Regions from separate parts of the Kitasatospora sp. NPDC001683 genome, predicted to be linked through region 2. Evidence: riboswitches for the same ligand, from Rfam matches in the RefSeq annotation. Region 2 holds a riboswitch; each other region holds the start of a gene.

What was found. Region 2 has a riboswitch for cyclic di-AMP ahead of ACWCYO_RS04305 (transglycosylase family protein). Riboswitches for the same ligand answer to the same signal wherever they lie in the genome.
Region 1: it holds a riboswitch for cyclic di-AMP, as region 2 does, so the genes downstream of both, ACWCYO_RS14450 (M23 family metallopeptidase) here and ACWCYO_RS04305 (transglycosylase family protein) in region 2, are expected to answer to the same signal.
Region 3: it holds a riboswitch for cyclic di-AMP, as region 2 does, so the genes downstream of both, ACWCYO_RS19065 (NlpC/P60 family protein) here and ACWCYO_RS04305 (transglycosylase family protein) in region 2, are expected to answer to the same signal.

The regions. Positions count from the first base shown of each region.
Region 1 is NZ_JBSFGK010000022.1:26,208-29,469, forward strand. Features, by position in the region: gene ACWCYO_RS14445 (hypothetical protein) at 1-128, shown strand, start outside; gene ACWCYO_RS14450 (M23 family metallopeptidase) at 238-1,095, opposite strand; cyclic di-AMP (ydaO/yuaA leader) riboswitch at 1,108-1,266, opposite strand; gene ACWCYO_RS14455 (YiaA/YiaB family inner membrane protein) at 1,463-1,753, shown strand; gene ACWCYO_RS14460 (alpha/beta fold hydrolase) at 1,855-2,679, shown strand; gene ACWCYO_RS14465 (TetR/AcrR family transcriptional regulator) at 2,748-3,262, shown strand, end outside.
Region 2 is NZ_JBSFGK010000005.1:150,016-153,277, forward strand. Features, by position in the region: gene ACWCYO_RS04300 (hypothetical protein) at 1-158, opposite strand, end outside; gene ACWCYO_RS04305 (transglycosylase family protein) at 408-1,670, opposite strand; cyclic di-AMP (ydaO/yuaA leader) riboswitch at 1,678-1,850, opposite strand; gene ACWCYO_RS04310 (hypothetical protein) at 2,303-3,253, opposite strand.
Region 3 is NZ_JBSFGK010000032.1:20,683-23,944, reverse strand. Features, by position in the region: gene ACWCYO_RS19065 (NlpC/P60 family protein) at 64-1,182, opposite strand; cyclic di-AMP (ydaO/yuaA leader) riboswitch at 1,193-1,346, opposite strand; gene ACWCYO_RS19060 (NlpC/P60 family protein) at 1,696-2,733, opposite strand; gene ACWCYO_RS19055 (NYN domain-containing protein) at 2,932-3,262, opposite strand, start outside.

The sequences.
Region 1 (3,262 bases), on a different contig from region 2:
TCGACCTGCTCGGCGAGTGGACGGTGGCCGGGCTGCCGCGGCTGCTGGTGGAGGAGTTCCCGGAGCTCGCGCCGGAGCCGGGGGCGGAGGAGATCGACGCGTACCTGGCGCAGCTGCCGGCGGAGTGAGACGTGCCGGAGTGAGACATGCCGGTGTGAGACGTGGAGAAGCCCCGGGCGGTGCCCGGGGCTTTCCCGTTACGGGTTTTCGGGGCCGTTGTACGGGTTCTCGGGGCCGTTACGGGTTGAGGCCGTGCTGCTGGAGCCAGGTCTCCGGGTCGACCGGGGCACCGCCGCCGGGGCGGACCTCCAGGTGCAGGTGCGGGCCGGTGACGTTGCCGGTCGCGCCGACCTTGCCGATCTGCTGGCCGGAGGTGACCTGGCCGGAGCCCTGGATGATCGAGGACAGGTGGCAGTACCAGATCTCGGTGCCGTCGGGCAGGGTCTCGACGATCCGGTAGCCGTACGCGCCGGACCAGCCGGCCGAGGTGATGGTGCCCTGGCCGACCGCGTGGACCGGGGTGCCGGTGTCGGCGGCGAAGTCCAGGCCGGTGTGCAGATGGGCCCAGTAGCGGGCGCTCTGGCCGTAGTGGGCGGAGAGGCTGTAGTCCTTCACCGGCAGGGTGAGGGCGGCGGCCTTGGCCCGCTCGGCCTCCTCGGCGGCGTGCTTGGCCTCGGCCTCCTTGGCGGCGGCCTTGGCCGCCGCCTCCTGGGCGGCCTGCACCCGGGCGCTCTCCTCGGCGGCGGTGCGCTGGCTGTCGGCCTGCTGCTGGATGCGGGCGGCGAGCGCGAGGCCGGGGTCGGCGGCAAGGGCGACCGGGGTCTCGTCCGGAGCCTCGACGGCGGGTGCGGCGGCCGGGGTCGCGGAGGCGAAGCCGGTGGCGCCCAGGGTGGCGGCGACGGCGGTGACGCCGAGCAGCGGGGAGGCCCCACGGGCCTGACGCGGCATCCGGTGGCGGTTGGCCTCGGTCTCCGGGACGAACGGGTCGGCGGGCCCGGCGTCGCGGGGCTCGGAGCCGTTCGGGCCGGGGTGGTCGAGGAGCTGGGTACCGGCTGCGGGGCCGGCCGGGTGTGCCGGGGTGTGCGTCGACGCCACGGAGGCGCGCTCCTTTCCTTCCCTCGCGCCTACCGGGTTAGCTGACGGGTTCGGAGCAGGAAGGTCTCCTACGGCCGGGCCGGAGCCCCGCCGATTCACCCCAAGGAACGTGGTTCCCCGGCTCCCTGACCTGCCCGGAGGCCGGCCGGCGGGATTAGGCGACGGCGCACGGTGCCGTCTGGGTACGGCATTGACGACCGCGCTGCGTTATCAAACGTTAATCCTAGGAGGCCCTGATTCCAAGCCATCCATCCGCGACGGCGGGGGAGCAGGTGATCGGACGTCAACGAACGACCGCTCAGCCGCCTGGTTCATCTGAGTACTCCTACTCATGTGCGACCCGGCCGGCCCGCCGCATCCTGGCGCCATGAGCGCACCGATGCAGTCACGGACCACGGCCGCGTACTACGTCCAGGCCGTCCTCTCCTTCGCCCTCTCCGCCACGGCCCTCGCCGCCGGGATCGCCTACCTGCCGGTCGGGGGATGGACCCGGGCCTTCCTCGGGATCGGCCTCCTCTACACCGTCACCTCCTCGTTCACGCTGGCCAAGGTGGTCCGGGACCGGCAGGAGTCGTCGGACACCGTCGCCCGGGTCGACCAGGCCCGACTGGAGAAGCTGCTCAGCGAGCACGACCCGTTCAAGGTCGACGGGGTCTGAGCGGGGGGCTTCGGCGGCCCGGGCGAGCCCTTGACGGCTAAGGCTATTAGCCGTAGCTTTATGGCTATCGGCAGGAGCGAGCGAGCCCGTGGAGGCCCACCATGAACGGCACCATCACCCCGCGCACCCAGTACCTCGACGTCCCCGGCGGCCGGCTCGCGTACGACGACACCCGGCAGGGCGACGGCCTCCCCGTCGTCCTGCTCCCCGGGATGCTCGACTCCCGCCGCGCCTACCGGCACCTGCACCCGCTGCTCACCGCGGCCGGACGCCGGGTCATCACCATGGACCCGCGCGGCTTCGGCGAGTCCTCGATCGCCTGGGACGACTACAGCCCGTCCGCCGTCGCCATCGACGTCCTCGCCCTGCTCGACCACCTCGGCATCGAGCGGGCGGTCCTGGTCGGGCAGTCCTACACCGGGGCGACGGTCGTCAAGCTCGCCGGCGACGCACCCCGGCGGGTCGCCGGGATCGCGCTCATCGACGCCTTCGTCGAGCACCGGGCGAACGTCCTCATGAAGGGCGTCATGGTCGTCATGGGTGCCGCGATGGTCCAGTGGCCGGGCGTCTGGGGCTACTACCTGCGCAAGATGGCCTTCCCCGGCCCCCGGCCCGCCGACCTCGACGGCTACGTGGACGGGCTGGTCGCAGCCCTGCGCACCCCCGGCCGCAAGTCCGCCACCCGCGGCCAGGTCACCGGCGACTCCGCACCGATCGGCTGGAGCGCGGCCGTCCGCTGCCCCGCCCTCGTGCTGATGGGCAGCAAGGACCCCGACTTCCCCGAGCCGGAGGCCGTCGCCGACCTCCAGGCCGAGAAGCTCGGCGCACGGAAGGTGATGATCGAGGGGTCCGGGCACTACCCGATGGCCGACAACCCGCAGGCCGTCGCCGACGCCCTGCTGCCCTTCCTCGCCGAACTCGCCTGAACCCGCCTGAACCCGCCTGAACCCGCCCGCACGCTTCACGCTTCACGCTTCACGGAGAACCGGACGCCATGCCACGCGTAGGACTGACCCCCGACCAGGTCGTCGACCACGCCCTCGCCCTCATCGACGACCAGGGCGCCGAAGCCCTCGCCCTCGCCTCCGTCGCCGCCCGCGCGGGAGTCGCCGCCCCCTCGCTGTACAAGCACGTCAGCGGCGGCCTCGCCGAACTGCGCAGGCTCATCGCCGTCCGGGTCACCGGGGAGCTCGCCGACCGGCTCGCGGAGGCCGCGGTCGGCCGCAGCGGGGACGACGCGATCACCGCCGTCCTGTGCGCCTACCAGGCCTACGCCACCGAACACCCGCACCGCTACACCGCCCTCCCCCAGGCCCCCCAACCCGACGACGACCTCACCCGCGCGGCCACCCGCCTCGTCGGCGTCATCGTCGCCGTCCTCCGCGGGTACGGCCTCGACGGCCCCGAGGTGATCCACGCCGCCCGCACCGTCCGCTCCCTCGCCCACGGCTTCGCCGCCCTCACCATCGCCGGGGCCTTCCAACTCTCCGAAGACCTCGCCACCACCCA
Region 2 (3,262 bases):
CCGTCGCCCGCGTCGCCGGTCCGGGTCTCGGTCCGGCGGCCGCGGGCCAGGTAGTCGCGCACGACCAGTTCGACGGCGTCCTGTGGATTCTTGGTACCGGAGAGCAGCATCGCGTCGATCGCGAGGTTCGCGTCGAGCGTGATGGTGACCTGGGCCATGGTGACTCCTCCTCGGGTGCAGAGCAGCAGCATGCCCCCTGCGTCGGAGTTTGACCATGCGGAATACGGCGCTGCGAGTGCGTCCGGGCGGGCACGCCGAAGCCCCGGGGAGGAGCGACCAGACTCTCCCCGGGGCGGTCGGGAGACGGCCGACAACCGACGGATGACGGATGACAGATGATGAAATCTGTCATCCGTCAGCTGTCAGCTGTGATCCGTCACCTGTCAGCTGTCCGGTGTGCGCGCTGCTCAGACCCGGCCGGCGAAGTCCGGGGCCCAGTTGGCGATGGTCTGGAGGCGGACGCCCACGCTCGGGTTGGCGGCCTCGACGTACTGGCCGCCGCCGATGTAGATGGCGACGTGGTAGACGCCGGAGTCCTTGCCGTTGTTCGACCAGAAGAGCAGGTCGCCCGGCTGCAGGCTGTCCAGCGAGACGTGGGTGCTGGCGGCGGCCTGGTCGGCGGCGACGCGCGGGATGTTGATGCCCGCGGCGCGCAGCGCGGCCTGGGTCAGGCCGGAGCAGTCCCAACCGCCGTTGCCGGTGCCGCCGTAGACGTACGCCTGGCCGACCTTCGACTTGGCGAAGGAGACCGCGGCGGCCATGCTGCCGGTGGCGGCCGGGGCCGGGGTCTGCGCCTGGGCGGCCGGCTTCACGGCCGGGGCCTTGGTCTGGGCGACCGGCTTGGCGTCCACGGCACCGCCGTTCGAGGCCTGGCCGGACTTCTGCGAGCGGTCGAACCAGGCGAAGTCCGACCCGGACTTGGTGGCGGTGGAGGACTTGTCGGCCTGGGCCGAGCCGGCGTCACCGAAGGTCAGGCGCTGGCCCGGGTAGATCATGTCCGGACCCTCGGTGAGGGTGCTGCGGTTGAGCTCGTACAGGTGCTGCCAGCCACCCTGGACGTTGTGCTTGTCCGCGATGGAGGACAGCCAGTCGCCCGCGACGACGGTGTAGTCGCCGGCCTGGGCCTGCGCCTGGCGCTTCTGCGCCCAGTCGCTGTTGGCGGACTTGGCGGCGGCGGAGTCGCCGGAGGCCTTCGCCTGGTCCTGGGCGGGCGCGGACGCCGCGGCGGGCTTCGCGGCCTGGGCCTGACCCTGGGCGGGCTTGGCGGCCGAGGCGGTGTCGACGGCGGCCGGGGCGCCGCCCTTGGTAAGACCGGCCTGGACCGAGCAGACCGGCCAGGCGCCGGGGCCCTGCGAGGCCAGGACCTTCTCGGCGATGGCGATCTGCTGGTCCTTGGTGGCGAGGTTGGCCTGCGGGGCGTACGCGGTGCCACCGAAGGCGGCCCAGGTGCTGGAGGTGAACTGCAGGCCGCCGTAGAAGCCGTTGCCGGTGTTGATGCTCCAGTTGCCGCTGCTCTCGCACTGGGCGACCTTGTCCCAGGTGGCGACGGAGGCGGCGTTGGCGGTGCCGGTGGTGAGGCAGGGAACCGTGAGGCCGACGCCCGCGACGCCGAGGGCGGCGATCACGCGACGGGTACGGCTGGACAGGCGGTTGCCGTTGGAAGGCAGCATGAAGACGCGGTCCTCTCCCACGCCTGCGAGGTGAGCTGTCGGATTCGGGCTGGAGTTGCCCGGCCGCGCTGTTGGGCGCGGCTTCACCCCTAGCCCAGGACCGTTTCCGGGAAGCGGTCCGGGGCGACTTACCTGTGGTTCCCCCGCTCCTGCCGTGGTGCGTTTTCGCGCTGCCAGGACATCCGACGGCAGGACTCGGCGTCGCGGATGAACTGGGTCCGTGTGGTCACGAACGGGGAGCACGTTAAGCAGACTTAAGTTCGAACTGCAAATATCTGTGATGCGCATCACGGTTTACCGGAAAGCGCGAATGGCTCGCAATTCATGATCGTAAATGATCGTTTTCCGGCAATTCCGCGATGTATTCCGCGAGCTGGTTCCGCCTCAGGAGAAATGTGACGGAGCGTTGAAACGCGGTGGGGGCGCGGCCTTCCGGTCGGGGGTGCCGGCGAATCGAGCGCCCGACGACGTGCCGACCATTCATCGACAAATGGCACCAGAACGGACATTGCGGGTCATTGGCCACTTAACTCTCCTGCGGGGCAATCCGAACAAGCCGAAGGGGCCCGGAACGCAGCCGTTCCGGGCCCCTTCGGTGGTGCGGGTGTCGTGACAGGCGGTCCGTGGGTTCGCTAGCCCTCCACGGGCCCTTCAGCGGCCGCGTGGGCACGTCGGGAGCCCTCCCCGGCCCCGCCGGTGGCAGCGGCCTCCGCCTCGGCCTCGGCGAGCTCCTCCGCCGTCGGCGTCGGCAGTGCGGCCAGGTAGGTGGAGGCGATCAGCTGGCCGACGGTCGGGTAGGCGCCCAGCGGCGCCGCCGACGGGCAGCCGGTCTCCTCGGCGGCCGTGGCGAGCAGCTCGGAGTCCGCCTCCGGGCCGATGACGAGCGGGGCCAGCGCCGGGCGCTGGGAGCCGGTCTCCTTGAGGTGGTTGACGGCGTCGGCGACCGAGCCGGGCACGTCGAGCGCCGCGGCCACGACCGGGACGGCCAGTCGGGCGGCCAGCAGCACGCCGGTGATTCCGGCCGCGGCAGCCGCCTCCTCACCTCCGACGGTGGTCAGCACCACGCCGTCCGCGGCGGTCGCGATGGCGAACAGCCGGGCCCGGTCGGCCCGGGCCAGCCCGGCCTCGGACAGCCGTACGTGGACGGCCTCGGCGAGCAGCGGGTGCGGGCCCAGCGCGTCGGTGACGGTCGCGCCGTACTCGGCGGCGAGGGCGTGAAGCTCGGTCAGGAAGCCGTGCGGCCCGGGCACCAGCGGTACCACGACGGGCGTCGGCAGTCCGGCCTCGGCGGCGGCCGCCAGCAGCTCCGCCACGGTGCGGTCCTCGGAGTCCCCGGCCTCGGCGCCGTCGGCCGGGAGGTAACCGACCGCGGCCTGGACGCCGGCGTGCTCGCTGCGGACGATCGAGAGCAGCTCCTCGACGACCGAACGGGACTCGGGCCCCGCGGTCGCGGGCACGGCGAGCACCAGGGCCGGCGAGCCGGTGCGGATCTCGGGGCGCTCGGGGCGACGGTGGCGCCCCCGCGCACGGGAGCCTGGAGTGCGGACGGGCAGTGGCGCGCCCGGGATGGCTGCGGTGCTCATGCCGGAGAT
Region 3 (3,262 bases), on a different contig from region 2:
GGAAAAGCCGCAGGCCCGGCCCTCCGAGACGGAGGACCGGGCCCGTGAACGTCGGGGCGTGAATCAGACCCGCACGATGGAAGCCAGCGGCATGTTGGAGACGGCCTCGTAGCGGACCGAGGCGCCCGGCTTGGGAGCGTGCAGCACCTGACCGTTGCCCGCGTAGATGCCGACGTGGTGGGCGTCGCTGTAGAAGATCAGCAGGTCGCCGGGCTGGGCCTGGGAGAGGTCCGAGCCGATCCGGGTGCCGGCGCCGGCCTGCTCCTGCGAGGTGCGCGGCAGCGACACGCCGGCCTGGTTGAACGCCCAGACCATCAGGCCCGAGCAGTCGAAGGAGCCGGGACCGGTGGCGCCCCAGACGTACGGGCTGCCGACCTTGGAGGCGGCGGCGGCCAGCGCGGCGGCACCGTGCGAGCTGCCCGGGGCGATCTTGACCGGCGCGGACGAGGAGCCCAGGTCGGAGCGGCCGCTGTCGCGCGAGGCGCGGTCGCCGGAGGCCGGCTGGGAGGCCTTCGCGGCGGCGTCCGCCTTGGCCTGGGCGTCGGCGGCGGCCTTGTCCTCGGCCGCCTTGAGCGCCTGGCGCTCCTGCTCGGTCAGCGTGTTGAGCAGGTCCTGGGCGGCCTTCAGCTTGTTCTGAACGTCCTCCTTGGAGGCCTTCAGCTGCTGGGTGGTGGACTCGAGCTCGGCGAGCTTGCCCTGCGCCTCGGTGCGGTCCTGGTCCAGCTTGCGCTGCTGCTCCTGGAGCTGCTTCAGCTGGTTCTTCTGGGTGTCACCGGCCTGGTTCAGCGCCCCGGCCTGGTTGAGGAAGTTGTCCGGGCTGGAGTTGAACATCAGCTGGACGGTCGGGGATATGCCGCCGTTGCGGTACTGCTCGCCGGCGATCTCGGCGAGGCCGCCCTGCAGGTCGGTCACCTGCGCCTGCTGACGGGCCACCTGGTCCTGCAGGCCGGAGACCTGCTTCTCCAGCGCCTGCTGCTTCTCCTGGGCCGCGTTGTACTTCTCGGTCGCCTGCTCGCCCTGCTCGTTGAGCTGGTCGACCTGCTCCTTGACCTGTTCCTTGGTCGGCTGCGGGTCGGCGTGGGCGCCGGTCTGCGCGGAGAGGGCGACGGCCGCGGCGGCGAAACCGGTCAGGATCGAGACACGAGCGCGGCTGGCGGGCTTGGGACGACGATGGGACGCCACGAAGGCGGACTCCTTCTTCCTACGTCCGCCTACCGGGTGAGCTGACGGGTTCGGGCCGGAAGCATGCCCTACGACGCCTCACGGCCTCACCAACGGCCGACCTGGCGCCGATTCACCCCGGAGGAACATGGTTCCCCGGCTCCGCTCCGCAGCGCCCCCGACCACTGGGCTCCCCTGTCGGGCAGTCGCTTCGACCTGCCCCGCTGTTTCGCGAACTCGACGGAAACCACCGCCGCCACCCAGGCTGGGTGATCGACAGTGCGGTGGTTCGGGGCACGACCCTAGTAACTGAACCGTGATCCGTTCAAATCCTTGTCAGAAAAAAGACGGAAGATCACCCATGTTCTCTTGTGAAAATGACTGATGGTGATCGCCGCCGCACGCAAAGCTGATCGGCTCTCACCGGTCGGCGGTGGAACGGGATGGAACGGACGAACCCCGAAGCGCCACCCCCCGACTCGGGAGGTGGCGCATATCACAGTTCGGAGGCCGGGCCCCGGGAGTGTCGGACCGTCAGACCCGGCGGATCGTGTTGATCGGCATCGCATCGGCCTTCATCACCTTCACCACGTCACCGGTGTGCGGCGCGTGGACGACCATGCCGTTGCCGATGTACATCCCCACGTGGTGCCGGTCGCTGCCGTAGATCACCAGGTCGCCCGGCTGGGCCTGGTCCAGCGAGGGCACCCGGGTGCCGACGTCGCCCTGCTCCTGCGAGGTGCGCGGCAGCGAGACGCCGGCCTGGGCGTACGACCAGACCATCAGGCCCGAGCAGTCGAAGGTGTTCGGCCCGGTGGCGCCCCACACGTACGGCGAGCCCTGCCTGCTCATCGCCCTGGCCACGGCCACGGCCGCGTAGCCGCTGGCCGGCGGCAGGTTGGTGAGGTCGACCCGCGCGGTGCCGCGCGAGGCGCGGTCGTCCTGCTGCTGCTGGGCCTTCAGCGCGGCCCGGTCGGCGGCGCTGAGCGAGTTCAGCAGGTCCTGCGCGGCCTTCAGCTTCTGGTTGACGTCCGCCTTGGCCTGGTTGAGGTCCTTGGTGGTGGAGTCCAGCGACGCCAGCACGGCGGCCGCCTCGGCCTTCTCCTGGTCCAGCCGGCGCTGCTGGTCGAGCAGACCCTTGAGCGCCTCGGTCTGGCTCTGGCTGGCCTGCTGGACGCTCGACGCCTTGTCCAGGTAACCGGACGGGTCGGAGGAGAGCATCAGCTGGACGGACGGGTCGATGCCGCCGGTGCGGTACTGCTCGCCCGCGACCTGGGCCAGGCCGCTCCGCAGCTGGCTCATCTGGTCCTGACTGCGGGCCACCTGGTCCTGCAGCTGGTCGGCCTGCTTGCGGAGCTGGTCGGCGCGCTCCTTGGCGCCGTTGTACTTCTCCGCCGCCTGCTCCTGCTCCTGCTGGAGCTGGTCGATCTGCGCCTTGACGTCGGACGTGTTCGGCTGCGGCGCGGCGTGCGCGGCCACCTGGGCGGAGAGGGCGACCGCGGTCGCAGCGGCAGCGGTGAGCACGGAGACCCGTGCGCGGCTCGGCTGCTTGGGACGGCGGTGGGAGGCCAAGGGACCGGCTCCTTCTTCCATCGGACTCACCCGTTCGGGCGAGATTCCGGAAAATAGGTTTGACGCCAGACCCTAGTGAAGATCTATCCGTTTTGCCACTCCCCCGAAGGCGTGAACTACGGTCCCCACGCTGACTTCACCGGATCCCCACACCACCGCAAAACGGTCACTGACCAGGGATCATCCGACCGGGCCGGGTCAGGGCCGGGCCAGCCGGTTCAGCAGCAGCACCGAGGCCACCGGGCGCGCGCCCGCCTTCCGCACGCCCTCCGCGACCTCCCGGTCGGTGGACACCACCACCACCGGACGGCCCTGCGGCTCGGCCCGGACCAGACGGCGGATCAACTCGTCCGCGGTCTCCCCGGTCCGGCTGAACCGTACCCGCACCCCGCGCGGCGGCGCCATGATGACCGGTACGTCCAGGTCCTGCCCGTCGAACACACAGGTGACCTCCGCCTGGGTGCGCTGGGCCAACATCGCCAGCCCGCCCAGCAGCCGGATCCGCTGCTGCTCCAGCGGCAGCGTCGGG